Regions from separate parts of the Lacrimispora sp. 38-1 genome, predicted to be linked through region 2. Evidence: a T-box and tRNA genes for the amino acid it is inferred to sense, from the RefSeq annotation. Region 2 holds a T-box; the other holds one or more tRNA genes.
What was found. A T-box is a leader RNA that pairs with one kind of tRNA and senses whether it is charged. The one in region 2 lies ahead of proS (proline--tRNA ligase), so its partner is inferred to be a tRNA-Pro.
Positions count from the first base shown of each region.

Region 1: it has a tRNA-Pro gene. The T-box ahead of proS (proline--tRNA ligase) is inferred to sense a tRNA for this amino acid. The anticodon was not compared.

Region 1 covers NZ_JBANEW010000083.1:44,785-52,502, forward strand. Annotated here, with positions in the region: gene V7D18_RS23255 (prolyl-tRNA synthetase associated domain-containing protein) at 129-719, shown strand; gene V7D18_RS23260 (GGDEF domain-containing protein) at 775-1,674, opposite strand; gene V7D18_RS23265 (helix-turn-helix domain-containing protein) at 1,846-2,187, shown strand; gene V7D18_RS23270 (aminopeptidase P family protein) at 2,210-3,997, opposite strand; gene lpdA (dihydrolipoyl dehydrogenase) at 3,987-5,426, opposite strand; gene V7D18_RS23280 (Cof-type HAD-IIB family hydrolase) at 5,426-6,220, opposite strand; tRNA gene V7D18_RS23285 (tRNA-Pro) at 6,348-6,421, shown strand; tRNA gene V7D18_RS23290 (tRNA-Val) at 6,497-6,569, shown strand; gene V7D18_RS23295 (hypothetical protein) at 6,701-7,021, opposite strand.
Region 2 covers NZ_JBANEW010000095.1:18,954-26,671, reverse strand. Annotated here, with positions in the region: gene V7D18_RS23830 (putative ABC transporter permease) at 1-734, shown strand, start outside; gene V7D18_RS23825 (phospho-sugar mutase) at 779-2,515, opposite strand; gene V7D18_RS23820 (spore coat protein CotS) at 2,595-3,572, opposite strand; gene V7D18_RS23815 (CCA tRNA nucleotidyltransferase) at 3,677-4,882, opposite strand; gene proS (proline--tRNA ligase) at 4,917-6,350, opposite strand; T-box leader at 6,531-6,737, opposite strand; gene V7D18_RS23805 (M20 metallopeptidase family protein) at 6,827-7,718, opposite strand, start outside.

The DNA of each region.
Region 1 (7,718 bases), on a different contig from region 2:
TTATCAAAAGCTATTATAGTATATTCTTCCCCATAAAACCACCGAATTCCTTTGTTTCTTTAAAAACTATTGCATTTTCGCCATTGAAGTTTATAATAATTCAAAAAGAGAAAAGGAAGGAAACACTCATGATTGATACAGGCACCAGCTTCTATATAGATAAAACACTTTACAATGGACGTCCGGCAAATTCTTCTGACAGACCAGACAAAGAACTCCGCACCTACGATCTCTTAGATCAGCTTCAAATCGCCTACCAGCGGCTCGACCACGCCCCGATCCCCACCATCGATGCCTGCCGGGATGTCGACTCCCTGCTAAACATCGACATCTGCAAAAACTTATTTCTCTGCAACGCAAAAAAGACGGAATTTTACTTGCTCCTGCTTCCGGGGAAAAAGAAATTCCGCACTTCCTGTCTTTCAAAACAAATCGGCTCCTCCAGACTCTCATTTGCTGATCCGGAGTTTATGATTCAGTTTTTAGATATCACTCCCGGTTCTGTCTCTGTTCTCGGGCTTATGAACGATAAAGATAACAAAGTTCAGCTGCTTATTGACAAAGATGTGCTCTCCTTTGAGTTCTTTGGCTGTCACCCCTGCATTAATACCAGCAGCTTAAAAATGAAAACATCTGACTTAATTAACCGGATTCTCCCTGCAATTAACCATAGCTTCATCCAGGTAGATCTTCCTGGTGAGCCGGATTCCATTCAGTAACTGCTCAACCAAAAAAAGGGCAGGATCTCTGTCTCCTGCCTGGTCTGCACTTATTCTACGTGACCTGCCAGATATTATCGTGGTAAGAGGCAATTCTGTTCTTGCCCGCCTGCTTGGCATAATACATGGCACGGTCCGCCTGTGAAAAAAGCTTCTGGTAATTTTCTTCTTTTTTCCCTGTACTGGAAACGATACCGATACTGACGGAAAGGCGTCCTTCCCCTTCCGGAACCGCTTTCTTTGCCCGCTTTAAGAGTTTTTCCGCCCGCTTGTAGACATCGGATCCGACTGTAAATACCACGAACTCGTCACCGCCTACTCTGCCTACCAGATCCGGCTCCGGAAAAAGATCGCAGAGCATTCCGCCTACCTTCATCAGAATCCGGTCTCCTGTGGGGTGGCCGTAGCAGTCATTAATTTCTTTGAAATTATCAATGTCGATCATGCAAAGCCAGCTGTCTGTGTCACTTTTTAACAGTTCATCAACCCGGTACTCGAAGGCTGATTTGTTGTAAACTCCGGTCAGTCCGTCTTTTATAGACTTTAACAGCAGCTGTTCTTCTCTCGCTTTTGATCCGCTGATATCCTGAAGCTTACCGATCAGTTTCAGCGGGCCTGTCTTTTTGTCTTCCCAGATAGCGGTTAATTTACAGCTGCACCAGTGGAATGGCTCCCCCATCTTTCCCATACTGAATTCAAAGGACCTCATCTCTCCCTCTTTTGGTGCATTGTCTCTGTGCTTTGAAAAAAAGCGTTCAAATGCCTGTAAATTAATATGACCTTTCGCATTAGCCGAAAGACACAGCCGCTTTTCCGGATAGGAATACTCGAACAATACAGTGTCAGTAAAAAAACTCATATTCCCGTACAGCTGTTCTGTCTGGCTGAAACGGAAAGACTCCTGTCCGATTCCCTTACTCTCACTTTCTAATTGTCTTTCTGAATTTCCTGTCATGATACTTCCCCCTGTACCTCATGGAATCCTTTATTTCCCGTCTTTTCTATTCGTATATCATACATGATAACGCTTTTTACCCGTATATGCAACTTGTTTTTGGAGCATTATTACGCATATAATACGTAATGTCTGGTTAGAATATCCTTTATGATAAACCAAGAGGTGATAATGTTGGATGAACAATTTGTCAGGAACCGAATCACAGAACTCCGCCTGAAGAAAAATATTTCAGAATATCAGATGAGCTTAGATCTGGGGAAGAATAAAAGCTATATACAGGGAATCTCTTCGGGACGTTCTATGCCTTCCATGAAACAGTTTTTCGAAATCTGTGATTATCTTGAAATTACTCCCATTGAGTTTTTTAATACAGAAAAAAAAGAGCAGGCTCTTTTCTGGGAGGCCGCCGCGATTATGAAAGAATTAAGCCACGAAGATCTGGAAGCAGTTTTTCCAATTTTACTGCGGCTCAGGGCGAAAACAGGCAGTAAAAAACAGGCAGAACCTTAATCAATAAGGTCCTGCCTGTTTTTTATATTGCTCTTGTCTGTTCTTTCAGCCAAAGCGCTTCTTCCTCTGTAAGGTGAGGTACCACCGCATCATAAACAGCTTTATGGTAATCATTTAAAAGTGTTTTATCCCGCTCTGTCATAAGTGATGGATCCAGTGCCTCCAGATCGATGGGGACCATGGTGAGAAATTCAAATTCCATAAACTGGCCGTACTCATTTAACTCCGCTTTTTTACATACGATCAGGTTTTCAGTTCTCACTCCGTGGCTTCCCTCAATATAAACTCCCGGCTCATCGGAAGTGACCATTCCTTCTTCCAGTATACAGTTATCCTGACGCTCCGGTACCATACGCCAGCGGATTCCGTTGGGACGCTCATGAACATTGAGCAGAAATCCGACTCCATGCCCGGTACCGTGATCAAAATTGATTCCACGGCTCCAGAACGGCTCTCTGGCAACATAGTCCAGCGTCAGCCCTCTGCAGCCATGGAGGAACTTTACGGCTGCCAGGCGGAGCATACTGATGACTGTGAGTGTAAAATGCTCCCGCTCCTCTTTGGTCAGCGGTCCCACCGCAACGGTTCTTGTTACGTCAGTGGTTCCCTCATAGTACTGGCCGCCGGAATCAACCAGATAAAGGCCTCTTGGTTTAATCTCCGCATTGCTTTCCAAAGTTGCTTTATAATGACACATGGCGGCATTGGCGCCGTAAGCAGAGATGGTATCAAAGCTGATTCCCAGATTCCCTTCCTGCTCACAACGGAGGTTATCTAAGTATTCCTGGGCGCTGACCTCTGTGATTGTTTCCTTTCCCACATTCTGCTTCAGCCAGTATATAAATTTCACCATGGCTGCTCCGTCTTTTACATGGGCTTTTCTCATGTTTTCCACTTCAACAGGATTCTTCATGGCTTTTGCAAGTACAGTCGGATTCATACGGTCAATGATACGGTTAGAAGAATCGATGCCTTTTACAATGGCATAATTGGTTCTGCCTGTCTCCAGAAGAATCCTCTGATCTCTCAGCTGGCTGACAGAAACATAGATGTCATTATAGGGGCAGACCGTAACGGATAAGTCTTTTAAATAGGCTTTTACCTGATCATTTAACACTTCTTCGTTAATGAACAGGTAAAAACGTTCCATCGTTACCAATCCATAGGAAAGAACAACCGGATTACAGCTCACATCATTTCCTCTGATATTTAAAAGCCAGACAATATCGTCCAGTGTGGTAAGGATATGAACGGTTGCCTTTTCTTTTTTCATTTCTTCTCTTAAATCGCTGATTTTCTCAGCTGCTGATTTACCGGCAAACTTTTCTTCAAGAATCCAGACCGGCTCTTTTGACAATTCAGGGCGCTGCTCCCAGATCTGATCCACAAGGTCCTCTTCATAGGCCAGAGTCACATGCTTATCTGCCAGTTTCTCTTCAAAATCCTGTCCCTGGCGGCAGTTTACAACACGCCCGTCAAAGCCCAGTTTGCCGCCTATTGGCAGTACTGCCTCTAAATAATCCAGGATATCAGGGACTCCCGGGTATCCCATCTTTCTAAGTTCCACGCCGGTGCCGGAAAGCTGCATTCCAGCCTGAACAAAATATCTTCCGTCTGTCCACAGACCTGCTTCGTCCTTTGTAATCACTGCGGTTCCTGCCGAGCCGGTAAAGCCTGTCATAAATTCTCTGGCTTTAAAATACTCTCCGACATACTCTGATTCATGAAAATCAGAGGTTGGAATCATATAGGCGTCAATATGGCGCTCTGCCATTAAGTCTCTTAACTGTTTCAGTCTCTCACTTATCATTGCCTGCTTCTCCTTTGGTTTCAAAATAATTTTCTATGGCTTCTGTGATGCCCTCGCTGTATGTGGGATGGGCACGCATGGCCAGCCGAAGCTGACTCGCCGTCAATCCGTTGGCAATTGCAGTTGCCATCTCGCTGATCATGTCTGTTGCTCTGGGGCAGACAATCTGGGCTCCAACCAGTGTACCGGAATATTCTTCAAATACCAGATGAACAAATCCGTTCTGCCTGCTGGTGATAATGGATTTCCCGTTTCCACTCATGGAATAGTGACCGCATCGCACATTCATATTGTTTGCCACAGCTGATTCCCGGGTAATTCCCACAGATGCTATCTCAGGTTCTGTATAAATGCAGCTGGGAACTACCGGCAGTTTCACAAACATTCCGTTCGGCACAACAGAAAGCCGGATGGTATGCTCCGCTCCTGCGATCTTTTCCACCACATAGGTTCCCTGTGCAGCGGCAACATGTGCCAGCAGGATATCCGACGCCACGTCTCCTATGGCATAAATACCGGGTTCACTGGTCTCAAATTCTGAATTCACCTTTAAACGGCCATGTTCCATCTTAAGACTTACATCTTCCCCCAGAAGGCCATCCAGGCAGGGCTCTCTTCCTGCTGCAATCAGAATCTGTCCTGTACGAATGGTCTGCTCTTGTCCATCCATCTCAAAAACGCAGGACAGCCCGTGATCTTCCTCTTCCCTGATTTTCTTAATATTCACCATGCAGTGAACTGTAATTCCTCTTTGCTTCAGCTCTTCTTCCAGCGCCTGGGACACTTCAGAATCCATAGGTCCAAGCAGATGGGCTTTCCGTTCCAGAATCGTCACATTGGAACAAAGTGCACTGAAAATGGTTGCGAATTCCACACCGATAACCCCTCCTCCAATTACGAGAAGCCGGTCATAATTCCAGGTATCCGACGCCAACAGACGCTCACTGGTCAATACTCCCGGCAGATCTGCACCGGGGAAATCGGGAATTACGCATTTCGCTCCTGTTGCTATGATGAGATGCTCTGCTGTATAGTAATCCTTTCCTTCCGGACCATTGACTTCCACCGTTTTATTTCTTCTAATGACTGCTGTTCCGGTAAGTACTGTAATATTTTCTGCTTCAATCAGGTCTGTAATGCCCTTTCGGTAAGATTTTACTGAACTTTTCTTATATAGCTGCATTTTCTTAAAATCAAAGGAAATAAAATCCGTAGATACACCAAACTCATCACAGTTTTGCAGTTCTTTAAATTTACTGGCGGCATGAAGAAGCGATTTTGTGGGAATACAGCCTTTGTTCACGCAGGTTCCCCCCAGCTTTTCCTTTTCCACAATTGCCGTCTTAAATCCCAATGAAGCAGCTTTTAATGCAGCAGTATACCCGCCCGGTCCTCCTCCTATAATTATGATATCAAAATGTATCGCCATTAAATCTCCTCCTGCCGGATCATTTTAAAATGAAGGCAGGCGTTCTTAATTCCATCCTGGTCGATGGGATCTGTAATATAATCGGCTGCTCTCTTCAGCTCTTCCATTGCATTGCCCATGGCAATTCCGATTCCTGCTGCCTTCACAATATCATAATCATTCATGCTGTCTCCAAATGCCACCGTCCTTGAAAGAGGAATCTTATAATATTCGCAGAGTCTGGCAAGCCCCACTGCTTTTGATGCCTTTCGTTCCACTACATCTGCACCTTTCTTATCCGCAAACATATGAACGTGGATCTCCGGGAATTCCTCCTCCATCTTTTTTGCACCATCTTCATCTCCGATGAAAGCCATGGTTCTCACATCAAGCTGTACAAGCTTTTCGGCATCTGCAAAGTTTCTTCGGCATTCTCCCCATAGCTTTCTGTCGTGTTCCGCCACTGCCTCCGGGTTTACATAATAGTCATATTCCCCTACGGTAGTACCAACACTGTAGGGTGTGCTCTTTGCATAGGAAAGAATCTGCTTTAAAAGATTTTTATCAAAGGTGTGCTCATATATAACAGTCTCTCCCACAGTCACCTTGGTTCCATTAAGATGAATAATTGCCTCCGGCCGTACCTGGTCCCGTATTGCAGTACTGAATATGGAATCCATGTCTCTTCCGGTTGCCAGCACTATGGTGTAATTTTCTCTCAGTTTTTCGATTGTCTCCATCGCACTTGCAGGAATCGACCAGTCTTTATGATCAAGCAGCGTCATGTCTACATCAAAGCTAACGATTGGTTTCATCTATTTTCACCTTTTTTTCTTCCTGATTAGTCTTGTCTGTTCCATCATATATTAAATTTTGAATTTTTTCAACAAATATGCTTTACCAATTGGAAATTTTCTGCTATAATGTCTGAGTGTCAGGAAACGGAGTATGGCGTAGCTTGGTAGCGCGCTCGGCTGGGGGCCGAGAGGTCGCAGGTTCAAATCCTGTTACTCCGATTGACAATTGCGATATCAGTACCGGCTTTCCAAGCAGACAGGAAACCGGTGCTTTTGGTTTACTGATAAATGTATGGAGACATAGCTCAGCTGGGAGAGCATCTGCTTGACGTGTAGAGGGTCGCAGGTTCGAGTCCTGTTGTCTCCATTATTTTTGAACCCTGGTAATTACGAGAATTCCTTGTAAATACTGGGGTTTTTCTATTTTGAGGTCTACAATAATTTGCTTAATAAAGCATGGATATACCCATAAATACAACACGATATCACACGAAACTACTATCTGAAAATGATATAATTCACTATATTTAAGGCAGGTCCATAATGTCGGATACCTGCCTTTTGTATTATCCCGGATTCTAATATTGGAAATATATTTCCGTCTGCATCCTTTTCACTAATTAAGACCAATCCTTTGCTCAGCGCTGTAACTTTTCCTTTGCTGGTTACGTTGGCTATTGAAGAATCCATAGGAGCCCATATGTATTCACCACTGTTTATCAGGATCCCGATCAGACCGTCATTGCTGCCGATCATAGTCTCAAACTTCCTACCTGCATAAACCTGGACAGTGACTATCTGTTTATCTAAAAGCTTCATGCTGCACCTTCTTCCTTGCGGGAGGCATCCTGCGCTTCGTATCCGGACACAGGCTCGTGTATGTATAAGCTGGCATTGTCCTGAATGGGTCATAACCGGCGGTGCTTTTATAGCTGCATCCGCCTTCGCCTGTATACGGCTGTTTACGCTTGCTCTGTCTGCTCTGCAGTCTTTTGATGATTTTCTCGATGTATCACTCCTCTGGAATTTTCTCTTAACCTGCTTAAGATACCTTTAATTAAATCCGATAATCTAAATGTATTATTTCAAAATATTTAAAGGGTAGGTATAAGTATGGAAAATGAAAATGTTTTAAAATTTGGATTAGGCATTAAAATATGGTGCGTAATCAGTATTTTAGGTAGTATTTTTAGTTCTTTAACAAATTTAATTTATGCTAATTACAGCGTAGCTGTCGCATGTATTGCTACTGTGATATTCTACATTTGGCTGCTCTTAAGTAAAAAGCGAATAGCATTTTACTTGATTGTTTTCGTAGCTGTCGCGCGTCTCATAATAGACCTTATTGTACTAAAAACCCCAATGGCGTTCTTGGGATTGGGTAATTGTTTAATTACATATGCTTTTCTGCATAAATACTGGAAGCAAATGAAGTGATTTTATTCTTACACGTACCCTGCTATTCTGCTTACAGGGTACGTTTTTTAATTAAAATTTCAGTTTATATGACTTTCTA
Region 2 (7,718 bases):
GCGGTGCAATCCTCATGCTTTTCTTATCTCTTCCTGTAAAAGGAAATCTGCTTCTTGTGTTTCTATTTGGTATGGCCGGGGCCTCTGTTCTTGAGTACTTAACCGGTTATATCATGGAACGCTTATTTAAAATGAAATACTGGGATTACAGTAATAATCCATTTAATTTAAACGGATATGTCTGTCTGGGCACCTCCATTGCCTGGGGATTTCTCACCATTCTTCTGACAGAAGTGGTACACCGTCCCCTGGAGTGGCTGGTTTTTCGCCTCAGTGCAGTGACATGTATCTCCCTGGTAACAGGAATTGGCATCCTTTTTGTTTATGACACCGTTCAGTCCACAAAGGCAGCTCTTGATCTGGGTATGGTACTGGAATCCTTAACTAAAATCAGGTCTGAGCTGGAGGAAGTTCAGGTCCAGATGTCACTTTTAAAAGCAGAAACCGCTCAGAAAGTTTCCGAGCTGAAATCCGAGACCATGCAGAAAGCTGCTTCCGTAAAAGAAGAAACCATGGTGAAGCTCACATCTCTTAAGACAGAAACTACCAATGCAATTAAAGAATCCGCTTTGGCAGAGCGCCTTCAGGCCCTGACCGAAACCAGGGAAAAGCTGACCGGACGGCTTACCTTTTATCCCAAAGGACTTCTTAAACGCAACCCTTCCGCCTCTTCCCGTCTGTTTGGAGAAGCACTCCGGGAATTAAAGGAGAATACTAAGAAATTCAAAAAATAACAAAAAGAAGGATTTCCCGAAATGGAAATCCTTCTTTTTGTTATTTATACCATCTGATCTACCATTGCCATAAGTGCTTTTCCCAGCCTCGCAGATTTCTCTTCTGCATCAGCCATTGAGGCTCCCTTAATACCATAGTAGAACTTGATCTTGGGTTCTGTTCCGGAAGGTCTGACGCATAACCAGGCATCCTCCTCCAGTTCATAATAAAGCACATCAGAAGACGGTAATCCGGTGGACTTCACCGCTCCTGTTTCCATATTCTTTACCGTATCAGCCTTATAATCTCTTGCTGAAAGAACTTTATATCCTCCAAACTCTACAGGCGTATTGCTTCGCATGGATTCCATAATCGCCCGGATCTTAGCCTGGCCTTCAATGCCTTTTAACCCGATTGAGTTAACAGCATCTTTATAATATCCATATTTTTCATACATGGCGATCATGGCATCCCAGAGACTCATACCTTTTGTTTTATAATAGGCGGCAGCTTCACAGAGAGCAGCCGTTGCAGATATTGCATCTTTATCCCGGGCATAAGTTCCGATCAGGCATCCATAGCTTTCTTCCAGCCCAAACAGATAGGTACCATAGCCGGTGGCCTCTTCCTTTAAGATCTGCTGTCCGATATACTTAAACCCGGTCAGCACCTCAATGAGTTCGCACCCATAAGACTTTGCCACTGCATCCACCAGATTGGTCGTTACAATTGACTTTACCACCTGACCGTCAGACGGAATGCTGCCTTTTTCCTGTCTCTGGCTTAATACGTACTCGCACAGGAGGGAACCGGACATATTGCCGGTGAGCGGAATGTACTCTCCTGATTTATAATCCTTTACGTAAACTCCCAGGCGGTCCGCATCGGGATCGGTAGCTAAAACCAGATCCGCATCTTTTTCCTTTGCCAGGGAAAGGCCAAGTTTAAATGCTTCCTCTGCCTCTGGATTGGGATAGCTGACAGTAGGAAAATCTCCATCTGGCAGTTCCTGCTCCGGTACCACATATACATTGGTAAAACCAAGCTCCTTTAAGACTCTTCTTGCCGGAACATTGCCTGTACCATGGAGAGGGGTATAAACGATGGATAATTCAGCCTTCATCTGATCAATTGCAGCCTGATTCATGACCTGTGCCTTTACCTGGGCAATGTAGGCATCATCCACAGACGCGCCTATTATTTCATATTTATCTGCTGCAACAGCTTCTTGCCTTGTTATAGTCTTAACCGTAGAGATATCAGTTATCGCTAAAACCTCTGCAGTAACCCCCTGATCATGAGGAGGGGTAAACTGCGCGCCATCCTCCCAGTAAACCTTATATCCGTTATATTCCGGAGGATTGTGGCTTGCTGTAATATTCAGACCTGCAATACAGCCCAGTTTCCGCACAGCAAACGAAAGCTCCGGAGTAGGACGCAGAGATTCAAACTTATACGCTTTGATTCCATTGGCAGCAAGTGTCAGTGCAGCTTCCTCTGCAAATTCCGGAGACATATGTCTGGAGTCATATGCTATGGCTACGCCCTTGTTGGCTCCACCTTGTTTTATGATATAATTCGCAAGACCCTGGGTTGCCTTTCTGACCACATAGATGTTCATGCGGTTAATGCCTGCTCCGATCACACCTCTTAAACCAGCGGTACCGAATTCCAGGTCCTGGTAGAAACGCTCTTTGATCTCATTGTCATCATCTTTGATCCCTAGCAGTTCTTTTTTCGTTGCCTCATCAAAGTATGGATTTGACAGCCATTCTTCATAGATGCTTCTGTAATCTTTCATAAGCAAAATGCTCCCTTCTCTCCACTTCATGTTACGGTTATTATAAATCATAACAAGGCAAAAAGAAAGCAGATTCCCATTATTTTATTCTTGACAGGAAAAGATTCCGCATAGGCTGCTGAATCTCTAAGTCCCTTAGTTTTTCAATATTTCTGGCCGGTATCCAGGCCTTATTGGCATTATAATAAAAGTTAATCTGCTTCCAGTATTTTTCCGGATATAAAAACAGATAATACAGGCAGGTCCTGTCTGCACCTGATAAAGGAAGTACTTTCGTATAAGTATCAAGCATGGACATACCAAGCTTTAGATTCCAGTCATGCTTTTCCATGGCCTTCCTCATAAAATGGTATAGATCCTCCATCTGCATACCTCTGTGCATCCGGTTAAACTCTACAATCGCAACATCATGGGCACACATCAGAATATGATGCTGGTTTAGATCCCCATGACACAAATACCCCTCCCCAATCCCGCTTTCCTCACAAAAGCCTGCAAGTCCTTTACAGGCTTCCATAGCCTGATCAAAAAATACGTCATAATTCCCCATGACACATAGTTCAAACTCAGACTTCTTTCTTTTACTGCGGATAAAACTTCTTGCCCGTATCAGTTCCCTGTTGTGACGCTCCATCTCTTCAGCCGGCTGCTGCACCAGAATGGACCCTAAGTTCCATTCCTCTTTAAACTTTACCTTACGAAGCATTTTATGTAATAAAGCAATCCGTTCAATGGCGCAAAGCACCTCTTTGCTATCCTTTAAATTACATTCCCGGTCCGAATACCAGTTTTTAACGATCCACCGGGTCCCATCCTCGGCACTGGAGAGAATTTCACCTTCTTTGTTTCTGACGTAGCGATCCACACTCAAATGGCCGGTTTCTTCCAGTTGTAAAAATACCTGATCTTCAAATTCCAGGCGCTTTATAGTTCCTTTATATTCCCTCAGCAGCTTAAGCCCCTGATCTGTTTCACACAGCCAGGCGCCCCGGCCGCGTTTCACATCCAGAATATCAAGCTCATACTGCGAAAGCACCTCTGTGTATTTCTCGTTCACAACCACCCCTCCAACTCTTAGCTAATCAGCTACTTCTAGGGTATGAAGGGGCGGAAAAAAATATGCAAACTCCAGGGGAAAGTTATCCATGCCTGGGCATGTTTTCAAGGGAGATCTTTAGAATAATTCAGAAGATACTCACGGTTGTTATTTTCCGGATTTTTTATAACTTCGTCAAATAATGATTCCAGGATTTCCCCCATTTTAGGACCGGGTTTTATTCCTGCTTCCATCAAATCTCTTCCGGTGACTGCCATATCCTTTAAGTGAATGCAATCTCCGTCATTGATGATTTCCCCGGCATACTGTCTGACTGTTTTTAACTGTTCCAGATAAGGACCGTTTAAGAATACATTCTGAAAGCTTAAAAGATCCTCAAATAAGGAAATCTTAATCCTGCTCATAACCTTTCTGATTTCCGGTTTTAAAGCGGGAATTTCCGTCTTCCAAAGACCGGTTAAGATTCTGACCTGATCCGTGGTATCATTATCCAGCTTCAGTTCCTTTAGAATTTCTGCTGCCTCCTTCTGGTCTAAGAAACGTAAGAATCCTGACCAGCGTACATGCTTGCTGGAAGGCAGCCGCTTAAGCTTTTCAAGTTCAAAAAGTCCTCTTTCTGCAGTGGAAAAATGTTCCGAAACGTAAGGCGCAATTCCGCTTTCAAATACAGCCTTCATCTGTTCCGGATAGTCAGAAAGAAGGAGCTTTGTCAGTTCCACAGCAATCCTCTCCTTACTGACTTTTTCCATATTCGGTGCGATGGCAGTAATGGCTTTATTCGTTTCTTCTTCAATGTGAAATCCAAGCTGTGCAGAAAAACGGATTGCCCGCAGAATCCTTAAAGCATCTTCATGAAACCGGTCCATGGGATTTCCCACACAGCGAATGATCCCGGCGCTTAAATCCATAGCTCCGCCGAAAGCATCTACCAGCCCATCTCTGTCACTGTATGCCATTGCATTGATAGTAAAATCCCTCCGTTTTAAATCTTCCAGCAGATTTCCGGTAAATTCCACAGACTTTGGGTGCCTGCCATCCTCATATTCTCCATCAATGCGGTAGGTCGTCACTTCATAGGCTTCATGCTCCATCAGCACGGTTACTGTACCGTGCAAAATTCCAGTATCGACCGTTCTTGAAAAAATTTGCTTTACCTGTTCTGGTTTTGCCGAGGTGGTGATGTCCCAGTCCTTTGGTACCCGTCCAAGCAGGCTGTCCCTTACACATCCACCCACCGCATAGGCTTCAAATCCATGGGTATTCAGTTGTTTTATGATCTTTCCTGCTGCATCTGGTACCTGAATTGTTATCACTGCATTCCCTCCTGCATCTCTTATTTCCTGATTAATATGCTCTGCCCCAGTAAACCATCTTAACTGCCGGCTTGCCGCAGCAAATACAGGTATCGGACAGATGGTCCTGCTTAAATGGCATACATCTTGATGTTGCGCCTGTAAGCTCCTTGATCTTATCCTCGCATTCCTGGCATCCGCACCACATAGCTTTTACAAAGCCTGGCTTTTCTTCCACGGTTTTCACAAAGGTGTTCATATCCACAGCCTCATAGGTATGGGCATCCCGGTGGGCACGGGCACGGTCAAGCATGTCGCTTTGAATGGAGCTTAAAAGCTCTCCTACTTTTTCATTTAATTCATCTAAGGATACTGTTAATTTTTCATGAGTATCGCGGCGGACAAGAACAGCCTGATTTTCAGCAATATCTCTCGGTCCGATCTCAACACGCACCGGAATTCCACGCATCTCGGATTCGCTGAACTTCCAGCCTGGACTCTTATCAGAATCATCTACTTTTACCTTATAATTAGAAAGAACTTTCTTTAATTCATATGCTTTCTCCAGAACGCCTTCCTTCTGCTGCTGCACAGGAACGATCATTACCTGAACCGGAGCAATTCTTGGAGGAAGCACAAGCCCGTTATCATCTCCATGAACCATAATAATGCCGCCGATCAGTCTGGTACTTAGTCCCCAAGAGGTCTGGTGTACGTACTGAAGCTTATTCTCCTTATCAGAATACTGGATTTCAAAAGCCTTTGCAAATCCGCTTCCGAAGTTATGGCTGGTTCCGGACTGAAGTGCTTTTCCATCATGCATCAGAGCCTCGATGGTATAAGTAGCTTCTGCTCCGGCAAATTTCTCCTTATCCGTTTTCTGACCGCGAATAACTGGCATTGCAAGCACTTCTTCGCAGAAATCTGCATATAAGTTAAGCATCATTTCTGTTCTTTCAGCTGCTTCTTCAGCTGTGGCATGGGCCGTGTGGCCTTCCTGCCATAAGAACTCTCTGGAACGAAGAAATGGCCTGGTTGTCTTTTCCCAGCGTACTACGGAGCACCACTGGTTATAAACCTTGGGAAGATCCCGGTAAGACTGAATCTCTCTGGAATAAAAATCACAGAATAAAGTTTCAGATGTAGGTCTTACACAGAGCCTTTCCTGCAATGGCTCAAGTCCGCCATGGGTTACCCATGCTACTTCCGGAGCAAATCCTTCCACATGGTCTTTTTCCTTTTCTAATAAACTTTCCGGAATGAACATAGGCATATATACATTCTCCACGCCCGTCTCCTTGAATCTGGAGTCCAGCTCCTTCTGAATGTTCTCCCAGATAGCATAGCCTGCAGGTTTAATCACCATACAGCCTTTTACACTGGAGTAATCGATTAATTCTGCTTTTTTAACTACATCTGTGTACCACTGTGCGAAATCAACATCCATGGATGTGATCGCTTCTACTAATTTCTTGTCCTTAGCCATGATAAAACTCCTTTCATTATTCCTGCCCATGTTTTTTGGGCATAAAGGGATACCCGAAGGGTATTTCATTATTCCTGCCCACGTTTTTTGGGCATAAAGGGATACCCGAAGGGTATTTCATTATTCCTGCCCATGTCCTTTGGGCATAGAGGGATACAAAAAGAGCCATCCAATCCCTAGAAAAGGGACCGAACAGCTCGGCGGTGCCACCCAATTTAGCCGCTGCTTTCATGCGGCTCACTTTTAATCCGATAACGCCGGACAAGCGCCGCAGTTTACTGCGGGACTCCGAGGCAGGTTGGGTCATGAGTGGTATAAAGGCTTTTCAGCTAAGGGCCTTCTCTCTGGAATACATCATCACTTATTAATCCTCTTCAACGTCGTATTTACTATTGTTTTTATAGATCGTATGGTTGATTTTACGTTATTTATAAATGTTTGTCAAGAGGCGGACAATTCATTTTCCCAGACATTTCCTACAAAAGTGCCGCAAAAGCCCGTACAGCAGCTTCCGTAATTCCATCCGGGAATTCATAGGCAGCTGTATGAAGACCCGGACAGTCCTCTCCTGCTCCCACACCGAAAAACATACCGGGAGATTTCATTAAATACCAGCCAAAGTCTTCAGACCACCGAAACGGCACATTTTCTTCCAGATAAGGAACTTTGTTTTCCTCAAATCTTCGTTTACAGGCCTCAGCCATATCAGTTTCGTTGTATGTATCCGGGAATTCATCAAGAATCTGGTACTGAAACTTTAATCCGCCCTCAACCGCACGTTTTTCAGCCAGAGAAAGTATGGAAGACTGAAACCGGTTAAGTTCTGACAGACGTTCTGCGCGAATGGTTATTGCCAGCTTCCCGTCAGAAGGAGATACGCCGAAGTTTTCTCCCCCTGCCTTCACTTCTATAATCGTTGCAAGCACTGTACCATGAGAACCAGCCTTTTCTGTCAGTGATGGAAGACTGCTGATTAACTCAGCGATCAGCCAGGAAGGATTGATTCCCTCCTCCGGATAGGCAGCATGGCACTGCCTGCCTTCAAAGTTGAGAATAAGTCCTCTGGAAGCACATGCAAAGGTTCCCTTTATTACCACTGCCTTTCCGGCGGGATACCCGGGAAGATTATGAAATCCATAAATCTCACGGATTCCCTTTTCCTCCAGAAGTCTGCTACAGACTTTGGCCCCCTGTCCGGTTTCCTCTGCCGGCTGAAAAACAGCATATATATTACTTCCGGTCTTTTTCCCCTCCAGAAGAAGGCACAATCCCGCTAATACGGCGCTGTGTCCGTCGTGTCCGCAGCCATGAAAAAGCCGGTTATCCTCCCCCATCACTGCATCCATGTCTGCCCGGAATGCCTTGCTG